DNA from 2 places in the Rheinheimera tilapiae genome. Region 2 is predicted to be linked to the other one. Evidence: predicted binding sites of a transcription regulator. Region 2 holds the regulator's gene; the other holds the start of a gene.
The links. Region 2 encodes sigma-54, which starts transcription at its own class of promoters, with help from an activator protein. Its sites were predicted from a motif close to TGGCANGNTNCNTGCTT; they were not measured.
Positions count from the first base shown of each region.

Region 1 (7,386 bases), 290 kb from region 2:
CTACTATGAAGGTGATGAAGAATTTGATGAGGATGACGAAGAATAACTACTTCGTTCTGAACTGACTGCAAAAAGGAGCTATGACCAGCTCCTTTTTTATTGCCGCCACAAATGTCAGGGAAAGTGGTATGACTGTCAGAAAAATTTACGGAAGTCAATTTAGGTACATTATAAATTACTGAATTAGAAAGAACTTTAATGTTGGTCCAGTTAATGCTTACATCTTCACCAGGACACCGAAGCCGTACCCAGATGTCTACAGTATCGAATTCGTTCTCAAGGAGAAGATCATGAAAAGATTAATCAAAACTACAGCACTGGCTTGTGCCTTCTTATTACCGCAGCTCGCTCAAGCAGCATTGGTCACTCAGTGGGAATATGAAGTCGCATCTGAATGGACAGGCGCAACCTTCCAGGCATCTGGAGACGGTACCACAGCAACCAGCAGCTCAGTACTGAGCTGGGGTGCCACCGGCGGCAGTTATAGCAGCAGCCCGAAAAACCGCAGTGCGCTGGTGATTAGTAACAGCCCACAGAGTGGTACTGATTTAGTTACGAATAGTATGATGCCGGTACTGACTAACGTCATTACGCACTTCAATAACATTCTGGCCGGTGGTACCAAAAGCCTTGAAACTGCGCTGTTAAAAACCACGTTAAAACTGAAACCTTTCCTGCCAACGCCAGATTCAGCGTTGCCTACTAAAACATTGAATTTCACCATCCGGTTCATTGAAACACCAAACGATGGCAGCTGCGGTTTTGACAGCGCGTCAAACTGTGACGACATCTTTGTGATCGAAGTCGGTGATTTGGTCACTAGCTTCAACTACAACGGCGCTAAATACACCACAGCGGTGGTTGAAACTACTTCAAGTCTGACAGGTTTGAGCCCAGCTGCTTGTGCGCAAGCAGGTGCTGGTGCGGGTTGCCTTGGCTTCAAAACTATTGAACAAGCTGCGACTGCTGCAATGTTTGGTCTGTTGATCAACGGCGTGGAAGTGTCAGCACCAGCCGGAACTGGTGTATTGGGTCTGGGCTTGTTATCTCTGTTCATGTACGGTCGTCGTCGCTCAGCGAAATAACTGAACACGTCGTATAAAAGCCTGCATTTGCAGGCTTTTTTGTTTTTTGGAACCTTGCATCGGCTGGAAATTTATTCCGCTTGCCGGATACTGGCTGAAATTAGAACTTCATAAAATCAACGCGCCAAAAAAAAGGCTCCGCAGAGCCTTTGTTTCGCCAGATGCTTATCAGGCTTTTTTACGCAGACGCGAAGACAAGCTCAAACCCAATACTGAAAACGCCAATAAACCCAGTGTCGCAGGTGCTGGTACTGAGATTTTCTCGCTTTCAATGGTGAAGCCAAACTGAGCCGTGGTGTTTTGACCTTCAACAGTCTGGAAGCCAACACAATTAGGCGCTGAATTGGCAATAGCACAAGCTGCTGCTGACAAACCGCCCAGAGTTTGTGTGGTTTCCACCAGTTTTACTGTGTATTTGTAACCGTCGTAAACGAACTTAGTAACCAGGCTGGCCGGGTTGTCGATGACAAAAATATCATCACAGGCACCAGTGCTGGCAAAACCACAGTTCGCGGCCGAGTTTGTATTGCTAGTTTCTTTAAAACGGATATCAAAGTTCAGCACTTTAGGCGGGAACACAGGCCCAATCACCGGCGCCCATGGCTGTAACTGCAGTGAGGTGGTTAACACCGCGCTGGTTAACGTTGAGTAGCCATTCAGGACGTTGTTGTAGTGAGTAATTGAATTGGTTAACGACGCATTGACTGCGTTGGTATTTACGGTTGCCGGGGCAGCCATACCAGCGATCTCGAGCGCACTGCGGTTTTTCGCGCCAGCACCTTTGTAAGATCCACCAGTAGCACCCCAACTGATCACGTCGTTTGTGACTGAAGTTGTGCCATTACCAGAAGCAGAGAACACAACAGGTTGTGACCAGTTAGAAGTTGCCAGATATTGCCATTGGGTGACCAGGCTTGCAGATGCCGTCATTGGCACTGCAGCGACTGCCAGTACTGAGGCAGCGATTAAATTACGCATAAGACTCTCCATGTGATTTGTATTGTGACCTTCAGACGAAACTACATGTCCGCGCTTACATTGGCAAAAAGCGAGCCAAAATTTATCTAATTGATAAATATGAATAATTCAGAGTTGTTGATATATGGTGTGTATAAAATATGGACATTTGTTAAGTGTTGTAATTCAACATGAGGGAATGAAAATAACGTGGGTGCAAGTGAAGCTGGATGGAATAAATTCTTAGCAATGTCGTGTTGTTCTGGTGCGGTAGTCAACCTGCGCTTAACTCAGCGCGACAATTGCTGCAACGCGTTTGTAGCGAGATAGGATGAGGCCTCGTCAATGGGTGAGTGGAGCGTTGTTGAATGGCTTTCAATTGCGGCCTGAAGCTGTGGCTCTATGTTTTCCGTTACCGCTGATGCACTTTGATGCTGCATTGACAGTTGCTGCCGGAAAAATGCGTTTCGACGCAATAGCAATTTTTTATAAGGTAACATGGCCAACTCCACTCAATTTGAGTTTCTCAGCCTAGTTGTAGTTGATGGCAGATTTATGACAGTCACCTGATAAAAAAGGCGACCCGCAGGTCGCCTTAGTCATTTAGCAGATACCCAGTTACAGCGCAGCGATTTGTGCCTGCTGCACCAGTAGTTTGGCCACTGCGGCTTCGGCGTCGGCCAGTTTCTCACGTTCTTTCGCCAGTACCGCTTCCGGTGCTTTGGCAACAAAACCTTCGTTGGCCAGTTTGCCGGCTACACGGCTGACTTCCTGCTGCATTTTCTCCAGTTGCTTGGCAATACGCGACAGCTCTGCGTCTTTGTCGATAAGACCTGCCATCGGGATCAACAGGTCCATCGCACCTAACAGCTGCGTAGCGCTCGCAGGCGCTGTATCTGCATCAGTTAATACCGTGATGCTGTCTAGTTTGGCTAAGTTCAGCAGCAGGGCGCGGTTTTGCTCCAAACGACGGCTGTCTTCTGCCGACAGATTGCGTAGCAACACTGGCAGTGGCTTGGTTGGTGCAATATCCATTTCACCGCGAATGTTACGAATGGCCAGAATAAAGCCTTTGACCCACTCGATATCGGCTTGTGCAGCAGTGTTAATCAACGCGCTGTCCGCTTCTGGATAGGCTTGGTTCATAATGCTGATGCCGGCGCTGAAATCTTTTTTCGCCAGCGGCGCTACGCGCTGCCAAATCTCTTCGGTGATAAATGGCATGATCGGGTGCATCAGACGCAGTAGTGATTCCAGCACTGTCACCAGTGTCTGGCGGGTGCCACGTTGCTGCGCTTCAGTGCCCTTGAACAGCACAGGTTTCGTCAGCTCCAGATACCAGTCACAGAACTGGTTCCAGGTAAATTCGTACAGCGTATTGGCCGCCATATCAAAACGGTAGCTGTCGAGGTACTGGCGGAACTGCGTCACTGTTTCCTGGTACTGACTCAGGATCCAATGATCAGCCAGCGACAGTTCGATGTCGCCGCCGCAGAGGCCGGTGTCTTTGTCTTCCGTCATCATCGTCACGTAACGGCTGGCGTTCCACAGCTTGTTGACGAAGTTGCGGTAACCTTCAAGGCGCTTCATATCCCAGTTGATGTCGCGGCCGGTTGACGCCAGCGCGGCTAAGGTGAAGCGCAAGGCGTCAGTGCCGGTGGCTTCAATACCTTCCGGGAATTGTTTTTTGGTCTGATTGCCGATTTTTTCTGCCAGCTGTGGCTGCATCATGTTGCTGGTGCGTTTTTCCAGCAGGTCTTCGAGGCTGATGCCGTCAATCATATCCAGCGGATCGATGACGTTGCCCTTAGATTTCGACATTTTGTCGCCGTTTTCGTCGCGGATAAGACCGGTCACATACACAGTCTTAAACGGCACCTGCGGCTTACCGTTTTCGTCTTTGATGAAATGCATCGTCATCATAATCATCCGGGCCACCCAGAAGAAAATGATGTCAAAACCCGTTACCAGCACGTCGGTCGGATGGAAGGTTTTTAAATCTTCAGTGTTGTCTGGCCAGCCCAGCGTAGAGAAAGTCCACAGTGCAGACGAGAACCAGGTATCTAACACGTCGTTGTCCTGACGCAGCGATACGCTGTTATCTAAACCATGTTTGGCGCGTACTTCGGCTTCATTGCGGCCAACATAAACTTTGCCATCGGCAGCGTACCAGGCTGGAATACGGTGGCCCCACCACAGTTGACGGGAAATACACCAGTCCTGAATGTCACGCATCCAGCTGTAGTACATGTTTTCGTATTGTTTTGGCACGAACTGAATGTCGCCGTTTTCCACCGCTTCAATAGCAGTTTTCGCCATCGGTGCCACGCGGACATACCACTGGTCAGTCAGCATCGGTTCGATCACCACGCCTGAACGGTCGCCGTATGGCAGGGTGTTGGTCAGCTCTTCGACTTTATCCAGCAAACCCAACGCATCTAAAGCGGCAACAATGGCTTTACGCGCGGCGAAGCGCTCTAAGCCGGCAAATTCAGCAGGGATTGGCGCTTCAAGTGCGGTGTTTTCTTCGCCGTTGGTGAAGAAACATTCGCCGGTGGCGCGGATCGTTGCATCCGGCGTCATCACGTTGATCATGGTCAGGCCATGGCGTTTACCGACTTCATAGTCGTTAAAATCGTGCGCCGGCGTGATTTTTACACAGCCCGAGCCTTTGTCTTTGTCGGCATGCTCGTCAGCGATAATCGTGATGCGGCGATTCACCAGTGGCAGCAGAATGTCTTTGCCAATCAGCGACTGATAACGCTCGTCGTCCGGGTTCACGGCAACGGCGGTGTCACCGAGCATGGTTTCAGGCCGGGTGGTGGCGACCACGATATAATCTTTGCCATCCAGCGTTTTGACGCCATCGGCCAGCGGATAACGCAGGTGCCAGAAGTGGCCGCGTTGTTCTTTGTTTTCAACTTCCAGGTCAGAAATGGCGGTATGCAGTTTCGGGTCCCAGTTCACCAGGCGTTTGCCGCGGTAAATCAGGTCGTCTTCATACAAGCGGACAAACACTTCCTGTACTGCGTTCGACAGGCCATCATCCATCGTGAAACGTTCTTTATCCCAGTCAACTGAGTTGCCAAGACGGCGCATTTGCGAAGTGATAGTGCCACCGGATTCTGCTTTCCATTCCCAGACTTTTTCGATGAAGGTATCACGGCCCATGGCGTGACGATCCGGTAAGCCGGCGGCAGCCAGTTTGCGCTCTACCACCATTTGCGTGGCGATACCGGCGTGGTCGGTACCGACCTGCCACAAGGTGTTTTTACCCAACATGCGTTTGTAGCGGGTCAGCGCGTCCATGATGGTTTGCTGGAAAGCGTGTCCCATATGCAGGCTGCCGGTGACGTTTGGCGGCGGGATCATGATGCAGTACGCGCCGTTGCTATTGTCACCTGACGGTTTGAAATAGCCTTTGCTTTCCCAGGCGTTGTACATCGCCTGTTCGATTTGACTCGGATTAAATGTTTTTTCCATGGTATCTGCCTGATCTGCTCAGCGTTTAAAACCCTTCATCATTGAAGATTCGGGTCTATTCGGGGGTACGCGTTTGCGGTTCCACCCCAAGCTGACGGTAATGTTTAAATTTCTGTCGCGCCGCGGCTTTGCCTTGTTCGGCCGCCGGCACAAATTCGATGATCTGACTGAAGCGGTTGGCAAAAGCGGGCACAGTGTCGGTGAGGTTAATCAGCACCTGGCGGCTGGTCCTTGGACCTTGCCAGCTGATCTCGACCGGAGCCCCACGGGCCGGGCCTTCACCTGCCAGGTTGTGTGGCACAAAGCGTTCAGCGTCAAACTGCCATAATACCTCATCGACCGCCTCGGCGTCTTGCTGATTTGGGCAGTAGACGAAGACGCGCTGGTTGGCGCGAAACAAATCGGCACACAGCTGGCAGGTCAAAGCAAAATGAGCCGGCATGCCTGCCAGCTCATCTTGTTGCAGCAAATAAAATTGTACTTGCATTAGTTGGCTCTCATTAACACGCACTCATACACAGCTGCCCGGTCTGGCGAGCCTCACCGGGCGGCTGCTTAGGTTAATCCTGTGGATGATGGCCAGCGCGGTTAATTAAAAACTGCGTCAGCATCGCGACCGGTCTGCCGGTTGAGCCTTTGTCTTTGCCACCACTGCGCCAGGCGGTGCCGGCTATATCCAGGTGCGCCCAGTTGTATTTGCGGGTAAAGCGCGACAGGAAGCAGGCGGCCGTGATAGTACCGGCGGCGCGGCCACCCAGGTTGCTGAAGTCCGCAAACGGGCTTTCTAGCTGGTCCTGATAATCGTCCCACAGCGGTAAACGCCAGGCGCGGTCGCCACTTTGCTCGGACGCATTGAGAATTTCATGCGCCAGCGGATTGTGATTACTGAGTAAGCCAGACGCATGTTTACCGAGCGCAATAACACAGGCGCCGGTTAAGGTTGCCACGTCGATGACCACATCCGGGTCAAAGCGCTCGACATAAGTCAGCGCGTCACAGAGCACTAAGCGGCCTTCGGCGTCGGTATTGAGCACTTCGACTGTCTGACCAGACATCGTCGTCAGAATATCGCCCGGGCGATAGGCATTGCCATCTGGCATGTTTTCCGCTGCGGCTAAGACGCCGATGATATTCAGCGGTAAGCCGAGCGAGGCGGCGGCCTGCATAGTGCCAAGCACTGAGGCGGCGCCACACATGTCGTACTTCATTTCATCCATGGCATCCGACGGCTTGATGCTGATGCCGCCGGTGTCAAACGTCAGGCCTTTGCCTACCAAAACGACCGGTGCGCTATTGTCGGCGGCGCCCTGATAATGGATCACGGCCATCGCGGCCGGATTTTCCGAGCCACGCGCCACCGCGAGGTATGAATTCATGCCCAGCGCCGCCATTTCAGCAGTGCCAAGGACTTCAACAGTGACCTTGTCTGACAGTTCGGCCAGCTTCTTCGCTTGATCTGCCAGCCACACCGGCGTACAGATATTCGGCGGCATATTGCCGACGTCTTTACATTTTTTGATACCAGCAGCCACGGCCAAACCATGCTCGACGGCCTTTTCACCGATGGTCAGGTCACGGCGGGTCGGCACGTTAAAGACGATTTTGCGCAGCGGGCGGCGGGTTTCGTCTTTTTTACTTTTCAGCTTGTCGAATACATAGAGGCAGTCCTGCGTCGTTTCGACGGCATGACGCACTTTCCAGTAGGTGTCGCGGCCTTTAACATGCAATTCCGACAGGAAACACACGGCTTCCATCGAGCCGGTTTCGTTCAGTGTACTGATAGTTTTGGCAATGATCTGGCGATACTGGCGCTCGTCTAATTCACGTTCTTTGCCACAGCCAACCAACAGCACGCGTTCAC
Region 1 covers NZ_JBHLXP010000003.1:288,192-295,577, reverse strand. Annotated here, with positions in the region: gene rraB (ribonuclease E inhibitor RraB) at 1-46, shown strand, start outside; gene ACFFJP_RS12240 (THxN family PEP-CTERM protein) at 291-1,085, shown strand; gene ACFFJP_RS12235 (THxN family PEP-CTERM protein) at 1,254-2,063, opposite strand; gene ACFFJP_RS12230 (hypothetical protein) at 2,333-2,542, opposite strand; gene ACFFJP_RS12225 (valine--tRNA ligase) at 2,661-5,525, opposite strand; gene ACFFJP_RS12220 (DNA polymerase III subunit chi) at 5,581-6,012, opposite strand; gene pepA (leucyl aminopeptidase) at 6,086-7,386, opposite strand, start outside.
Region 1: the regulator sigma-54 is predicted to act here: its motif matches at 2,125-2,141, upstream of ACFFJP_RS12235 (THxN family PEP-CTERM protein).

Region 2 (7,386 bases):
CGGCGCCTTCCTGACCGGTGATTTGTTTAACCTGTTTGTATTTTTTGAAGTGCTGCTGATCTCGTCCTATGGCCTGTTAGTGCATGGCGGTGGCAAAAAACGTATTCAGGCGGCACTGCATTATGTGGTGCTGAATCTGGTTGGTTCGGCGCTGTTTTTGCTAGCGTTGGCGTTGCTGTACGCGATGCTGGGGTCGTTGCATATGGCCGATATGGCGCAGCGGATCAGCGTGCTGGAGCCGTCGCAGGCGCTGGCAGTAAAAGCGGCGGCGGCGTTGTTGCTGATTGTGTTTGGTTTAAAAGCTGCGTTGTTACCGTTTCATTTCTGGTTGCCGGCGGCCTACAGCCAAGCCAATGCCAGTGTAGCGGCGATTTTTGCGGTAATGACCAAAGTTGGTATTTATAGCCTGCTGCGGGTGTTTGGTCTGTTGTTTGGCGCAACAGCCGGCACGCTAAGTGGTTATGGCGATACATTGCTGTGGTGGGGCGGGTTGCTGACGATGCTGCTTGCCACTGCGATGGTGTTGGCTGCGGTGGATTTAAAAGGCATGGCGGCCGCGCTGGTATTGTTATCAGCCGGTACCTTATTGACCGCGCTGGGCAGTGGAGTCGCTGAAGTCAAAGCTGCGGCCTTGTTGTATGCGGTTCATTCCAGCTGGATTGGCGCAGTATGGTTTTTATTGGCCGACCAGATAGGCCAGCAACGCGGCAGTGTCGGCGATCGTCTCGTGCCTGGGCCCCGTCTGGTCCAGCCGCAACTGTATGGCTGGTTGTTTGCGTTGAGTGCGCTGGTAGTGATTGGTATGCCCCCATTCTCTGGATTCATCGCCAAGCTTTGGCTGCTTCAGGGCATTACCAGCCATCCGGCGGGTATGTTGCTGGTTGCGGTGCTGTTACTGAGCAGTCTGGCCGTGCTGATTGCATTAAGTCGGGCCGGCAGCATGCTGTTCTGGCGTGCCAACTCACCGGCTCAGGATCTAAGTCCGGCCAGCCGGTTGCCGGTTAGCGCAGTGGCTTTATTGTTGATATCTGGCCTGACGTTGGTGCTGTGTGGCAACTGGTGGACCCAATTTTGCCTTGATGCAATTGCACAGCTGCAGGCTGGCGTGGGAGTACACTGATGAGACAGACCTTATTTGCCACCCCCCTGCGCAGTGCATCGCTGCTCTTGGTCTGGTGCGCGCTGCACAACAGTTTCTCACCGTTGATTCTATTGACGGGAGTGTTGTTGGCGCTGCTGATCCCATGGCTTAGTCGTGGTTTTCGTGAACCACAGCCGGCAGTGCGCCGGTATGGCTTATTGGCGCGGTATTTGTTGATGGTGTTATGGGACATCGTCATCGCCAATATGCAGGTGATTAAAGTTGTACTTGGACCTAACAGGTCACTGCGGCCAGGTTTTGTGCTGCTGCCATTAGATTTGACTGAGCCATTGCCGCTAACGATTTTGGCTGGCACGATTTGCCTGACCCCTGGCACAGTCAGCGCTGAATTACTTCCGCGAAGTGCTGATAAACCACAGTTTCTGTTATTACACGTGTTAGATCTGCAAGATGAAGCACGCTTGATCGCGGAGCTGAAACAGCGTTATGAAATGCCGCTGAAGGAGATTTTTGCATGTTCAGTCTGATCCTGATTGCTGTGATGAGTGTGATCGTGTTTGCACTATTGTTAAATGGGCTGTCACTATTGCGTGGACCGGATTTAGCAGACCGTTTACTGGCGCTGGATACCATGTATATCAACAGTATCGCGCTGTTGTTGGTGTATGGGATTTATGTCTCGACCCAGCTGTATTTCGAAGCCGCGCTGCTGATTGCGATGCTGGGCTTTGTCAGTACAGTTGCTGTCTGCAAGTTTATGCTACGCGGCGATATTATCGAATAGGGGGCTAGATGAGCATACTGGAGTGGGTGATTGGTGGCTTGTTGCTATTGGGCGCATTATTTGTGTTGCTGGGGTCGGTGGCGCTGCTGAAGTTACCGGATTTTTATACCCGGCTACATGGCCCGACTAAAGCCACTACTTTAGGGCTTGGCAGCCTTGTGCTTGCGTCATTGCTGTATTTTAATCTGCATGAGCAAACGCTGAGTCTGCAACAACTGTTAATTGCATTGTTTTTGTTTATTTCGGCACCAGTGACCGCGCACATGCTGATTAAAGTGGCGTTGCACCATCGACTAAAAGCCTGTGACAACACGCAGGGACAGGATCAAATACCAAAAGACTGAGAAACCGCAGGACTGGAACCGCGAGGCTAAAGCGCGGCTGGCTGCGAGTTTTAGTTTTCGTCGAAACCTGCGCGGATCAGTGTAGTCACTGCGACCAGTGCATCTTCAGCCTGCTCACCGCTGGTCACCACATCAACATTTTTGCCCTTGCTGCTGGCCAGCATTAACAACGCCAGCACACTGCTGGCATCGGCGCTGCGGCCGTCTTGTTGCAGTTCAATTTTGGCATCAAATTGCATACATAGCTGCGCCAGCTTGGTGGCGGCACGGGCATGCAAACCCAGTTGATTGACGATGGTGACAGTATCTTTAAAGCTATTTGCCATGGTGACGGACTAACTCCCGGTGGCGGATTTGCACGTCTTCGCGTAAAGCCCGGAAGCTTTCTGCCAAAGACTCAACAATATAAACCGAACGATGTTGTCCGCCGGTACAACCGATGGCGATCGTCAGGTAACTGCGGTTATTGCGTTCGAGGTGTGGCAACCAGGTGCTGATAAAGCTGTTAATTTGCCAGGTATATTTCGCGACCACCGGCTGCGCTTCCAGATAATCTTTCACTGGTTGGTCAAGACCAGTCAGGATCTTCAATTCAGGTTCCCAATGTGGATTGGGTAGGAAGCGGGCGTCAAAGACAAAGTCTGCGTCTTTCGGAATGCCGTATTTAAAGCCAAAAGATTCAAATAACATCACCAAGCGACCGGTTTTCTGCCCGAGGATCCGCTCGCGTAACTGCTCGGTCAGCTGATGTACGTTTAGTTCTGTGGTGTCGATATACAGATCGGCGCGACTGGATATTGGGTCCAGTAACTGTTGCTCGCGCTGAATGGCTTCGTCCAGTGACATCGCCTGATGCGACAGCGGGTGTAGCCGGCGGGTCTCACTAAAACGTTTGATGAGGCTGGTATGGTCGGCATCGAGGTACAGGATGGTCAGTTCAACTTTACGCGGTAGATACGACAGGATCTCGGTGAGTTCCTCCGGTTCCTGCGGTAAGTTGCGCACATCGATACTGACGGCGACACGTTCATATTGTCCCATCACCGCATTGGCGAGGGTGGGCAACAAATTGACCGGAATATTGTCAACGCAGTAGTAGCCTAAATCTTCCATCACCCGTAACGCGACGGATTTACCTGAACCTGACCTGCCGCTAACCACCAGTAATTTCATTTGGCGCTGCCTGTGTCAGCATGGCTGAGCAGCAACTGATACAGTGCCTGATCCGTGCCAGCATGACGGATTTTTCGCGTCAGATCCTTTTGACTGAGCAGTCGGGCGATGCCGGCTAACGTCGTCAAATGCGTCTGGCACTGATTTTCCGGAATGAGGATGGCGCAGAATATATCCACGGCCTGATTGTCAATTGCATCGAATTGAATGGCATCCTGACTGACAACAAACACCAGCACAGGGGTTGTCACGCCTTTCAGTTTGCCATGAGGAATGGCGATGCCGCCGCCAATACCGGTTGAGCCCAGCTTTTCCCGCGCCATCAGCGCTTCGAATACTGTGGACTCGGACAATTCCGGCATATGCTGGTGTGCAAGCTCCGCGACGTATTCAAGGATGCGTTTTTTACTATTAAAAAGGACCGCACTTTTTGTGCAGTCCTCCGATAACATTGAGCTTAGGTTCATAAATCCAGAGTTCAGTGACGAGAAATCTTCTCTTTGTGTTTGATGACCTGACGATCCAGTTTATCGATCAACAGGTCAATCGCGGCGTACATGTTATCATCTTCACACTGCGCAAACACCTCTCCGCCGTTTAAATGCAGTTTGGCTTCGGCGATTTGTTTTAACTTTTCGACATTGAGCACAACATGCACATTGTTGATATGTTCAAAATGCTTTTCAAGCTTGGCAAATTTGCTGTCTACATATTCTCTCAGTGCTGCAGTAATTTCTACATGACGACCAGTTAGATTAATTTGCATAGACATTTCCTTCTTAGGTGAGCACTTACTTAGAGCAAGCTCTTACGTTGATTAGACGGCGGAATATAAAGAGATTCCCGATACTTGGCGATGGTGCGCCGCGCGACGTTTATCCCCTGTTCCGACAGGATCTCGGCCATTCTGCTATCACTGAGCGGTTTGGCCGGATTTTCCGCCGCCACCAATTTCTTAATAAAGGCCCGGATTGCGGTTGACGAACATTCGCCACCGCTCTCTGTACTGACATGACTGGAAAAGAAGAACTTAAGTTCAAAAATTCCGCGCGGGGTATGCATATATTTCTGGGTAGTGACCCGGGAAATCGTTGATTCGTGCATGCCGACCATCTCTGCCACATCATTCAGCACCATCGGCTTCATGGCTTCTTCGCCATGTTCAAAAAACGCCTGTTGTTGCTGAACAATACAGTTGGCCACTTTTAATAACGTTTCGTTGCGACTCTCCAGACTCTTCAGGAACCATTTGGCTTCCTGCAGATGCGAGCGGATAAACTGGCTGTCTGATGAATTGCGTACTTGTCGCGACATCGCCGCGTATTGTTCGTTAATTCTGATTTTCGGGAAGGCGTCGGGATTCAGTTCGACCATCCAGCGGCCTTTGACCTTCTTCACCGACACGTCCGGCACCGTATACTGCTGTTCCTGCCGGATCACATCCGCGCCAGGGCGGGGATTCAGGCTGTGGATGAGTCGCATCACTTCACGCAGATCATCCTCTTTCAGTTTAGACACGCGCATCAGAGAACGGAAATCACGATTCGCTAAATATTCGCTGTGATGCTTAATTATTTCGCAGGTTTCTTTCAGGAAAGGCGTATGCGGGTCAAATTGGCGCAACTGAATCAGTAGACATTCCTGGATTGTGCGGGCACCCACACCAACCGGGTCAAAAAGCTGGATCCGTTTCAGCACGGCTTCCACTTCGTCCGCTTCGATATCATCAAGGCCCAGCGATTCGAGCACGTCTTCACAGCTGATGGTCAGCAGGCCGTTTTCGTCGATGGCTTCGATAATAATTTCGGCAATGGCGCGGTCTGTTTCACTAAACGGTGTCAGCTGCATTTGCCAGCGCAGATAATCTTGTAGGGTTTCGGTGGTCTCGCCCTGGAACACAGTATCTTCGTCTGGTGAACCTGTGCCAGAGACCGGGGCTGCACTGACCAGGTCGTCCCAGTTACTGTCGAGTGGCAAATCTTCTTTGATGTTCTGTTCGGTCATTGACTCGCTGCTATCCGGCACTTCCGGTTCAGCATATTCATCAGCGCTGTTGTGTTCAGGCGCAGGGTCAGTATTTTGCAATTCATTGCCGCTGGGGGCTTCGGAAAAACTAAATTCATCTTCGGCTTCGAGCAGCGGGTTGGCGTCCAGTGCTTCCTGGATTTCCTGTTGCAATTCAATGGTCGACAGCTGAAGCAGCTTGATAGCTTGCTGCAGCTGAGGCGTCATTGTTAATTGCTGTCCAAGCCGAAGTTGTAAAGATGGCTTCATGTACTTCTTGTCACTCCTGACGACCAGCTGGGGACTGGTTTTTTGCTAACTATAGCCTGAATTGATCACCGAGGTATACATCTCTGACTTGCTGGTTGGCTAATACCTCAGCCGGTGTACCAGAGGCGATCAGCTCCCCATGACTGACGATATAGGCGATCTCACAAACATCAAGGGTCTCGCGGACATTATGGTCGGTAATTAATACGCCGATGCCACGATTACGCAGGTGCTGAATGATTTTTTTGATGTCGAGCACTGAGATTGGATCCACACCGGCAAAAGGTTCATCCAGCAGAATAAAGGCTGGATTGGCAGCCAAAGCGCGGGCGATTTCTACCCGACGCCGTTCACCACCGGACAGACTCATGCCCAGACTGTTACGGATATGGGTGATATTAAACTCATCCAGCAGTTCGTCAGCAGTTTGTTCACGCTGGTCTTCGCTCAGATCTTTACGGATCTGTAAAATAGCCATCAGGTTATCAAACACCGTTAACTTGCGGAAAATCGAGCTTTCCTGCGGTAAATAACCGATCCCCTGACGGGCGCGGGCGTGGATCGGGTCAAAAGTGATGTCATTACCGCCCAAAGTGATTTGACCTTTGTCAGACGGCACCAGGCCAACAATCATATAAAATGTGGTGGTCTTGCCGGCGCCATTTGGACCTAATAATCCAACAATCTGGCCGGCACCGACTTCCAGACTGACGTCTTTGACTACCTGGCGGCCTTTGTAACTCTTCGCCAGGTGCGCAGCAACAAGCTTTTTCACCCTATTTTCCTTCAGAGGTAAAGATAGTTGTGACCCGCTCTTTGCCTTTTTCACCTTCGGCACTGAGTTGTTGTTTCAGCAGGTCATATTCAATTTTGGCGCTACGTACCAGGCTGCCACTTTGGGTAATTTCCGCTTTACCGGTCAGTGTCAGCACCCGGGTTGCCATCGCATAACGAATTTCCTCGGCACTGGCCTGGATCGGTTTGTCACCATCCAGCACCTGTGAGTACACCGCAGGTTGCCCGACAGCGATGAAGACTTCTTTACCTTCACCGGCGGAGCGATCGACTGTCAGCTTTTCAGCTTTAATCAATAAGGTGCCTTGCTTGACGATGACATTGCCAGAGTAGACCAGCATTTGCTGTTTCAGGCTGGCTTCGTTGCGGTCGGCGTTGACTTCAATAGGTTCGCTGAAATCGGTTGTTTTTGTCGCGGCTGTCATACTGATTAACAGCAGGCACAAACAACCCAGCTTATTGATTTTCATGTTGATATACCGTCCCCTGATGCTTGAACAGGCGCAATTTTTGCGCGGCTAAATCGGCTTGCAAACCCTGACCATGGATTTGAAAACTCTGGCCCAGTACCAGTACCGGATGGTCGGTTTGCAGCATTTGCGTATCGAGCAGCATTTCCAGCTGTTCTGTCTGAATTTGTTTGAACATTTCGTCAGAATGCAGGTTATCCACCTGAACATTTTGCTCCAGGATCACTTTGTTATCCTGATAAAACACACCCTGAGCACTGCTAATTTGCCAGCGTGGTTGTCGATCTTCATACAGCGTGTAAGCCGGTTGTTCAAACTGGATCTGACCCAGCTGCTCAAAATGCGCCATCTGCGCAGCTTTGACCTGGCCGGACAAATTACCGTCTTTGTCAAAACTGCGCCGGGTCAGCTGGTAGGCGACAAAATCCGGTACCAATTCACGTT
Region 2 covers NZ_JBHLXP010000003.1:573,469-580,854, reverse strand. Annotated here, with positions in the region: gene ACFFJP_RS13505 (monovalent cation/H+ antiporter subunit D) at 1-1,120, shown strand, start outside; gene ACFFJP_RS13500 (Na+/H+ antiporter subunit E) at 1,120-1,629, shown strand; gene ACFFJP_RS13495 (K+/H+ antiporter subunit F) at 1,617-1,886, shown strand; gene ACFFJP_RS13490 (Na+/H+ antiporter subunit G) at 1,895-2,230, shown strand; gene ACFFJP_RS13485 (HPr family phosphocarrier protein) at 2,281-2,556, opposite strand; gene rapZ (RNase adapter RapZ) at 2,546-3,403, opposite strand; gene ptsN (PTS IIA-like nitrogen regulatory protein PtsN) at 3,400-3,855, opposite strand; gene hpf (ribosome hibernation promoting factor) at 3,882-4,169, opposite strand; gene ACFFJP_RS13465 (RNA polymerase factor sigma-54) at 4,199-5,677, opposite strand; gene lptB (LPS export ABC transporter ATP-binding protein) at 5,727-6,452, opposite strand; gene lptA (lipopolysaccharide transport periplasmic protein LptA) at 6,454-6,942, opposite strand; gene lptC (LPS export ABC transporter periplasmic protein LptC) at 6,929-7,386, opposite strand, start outside.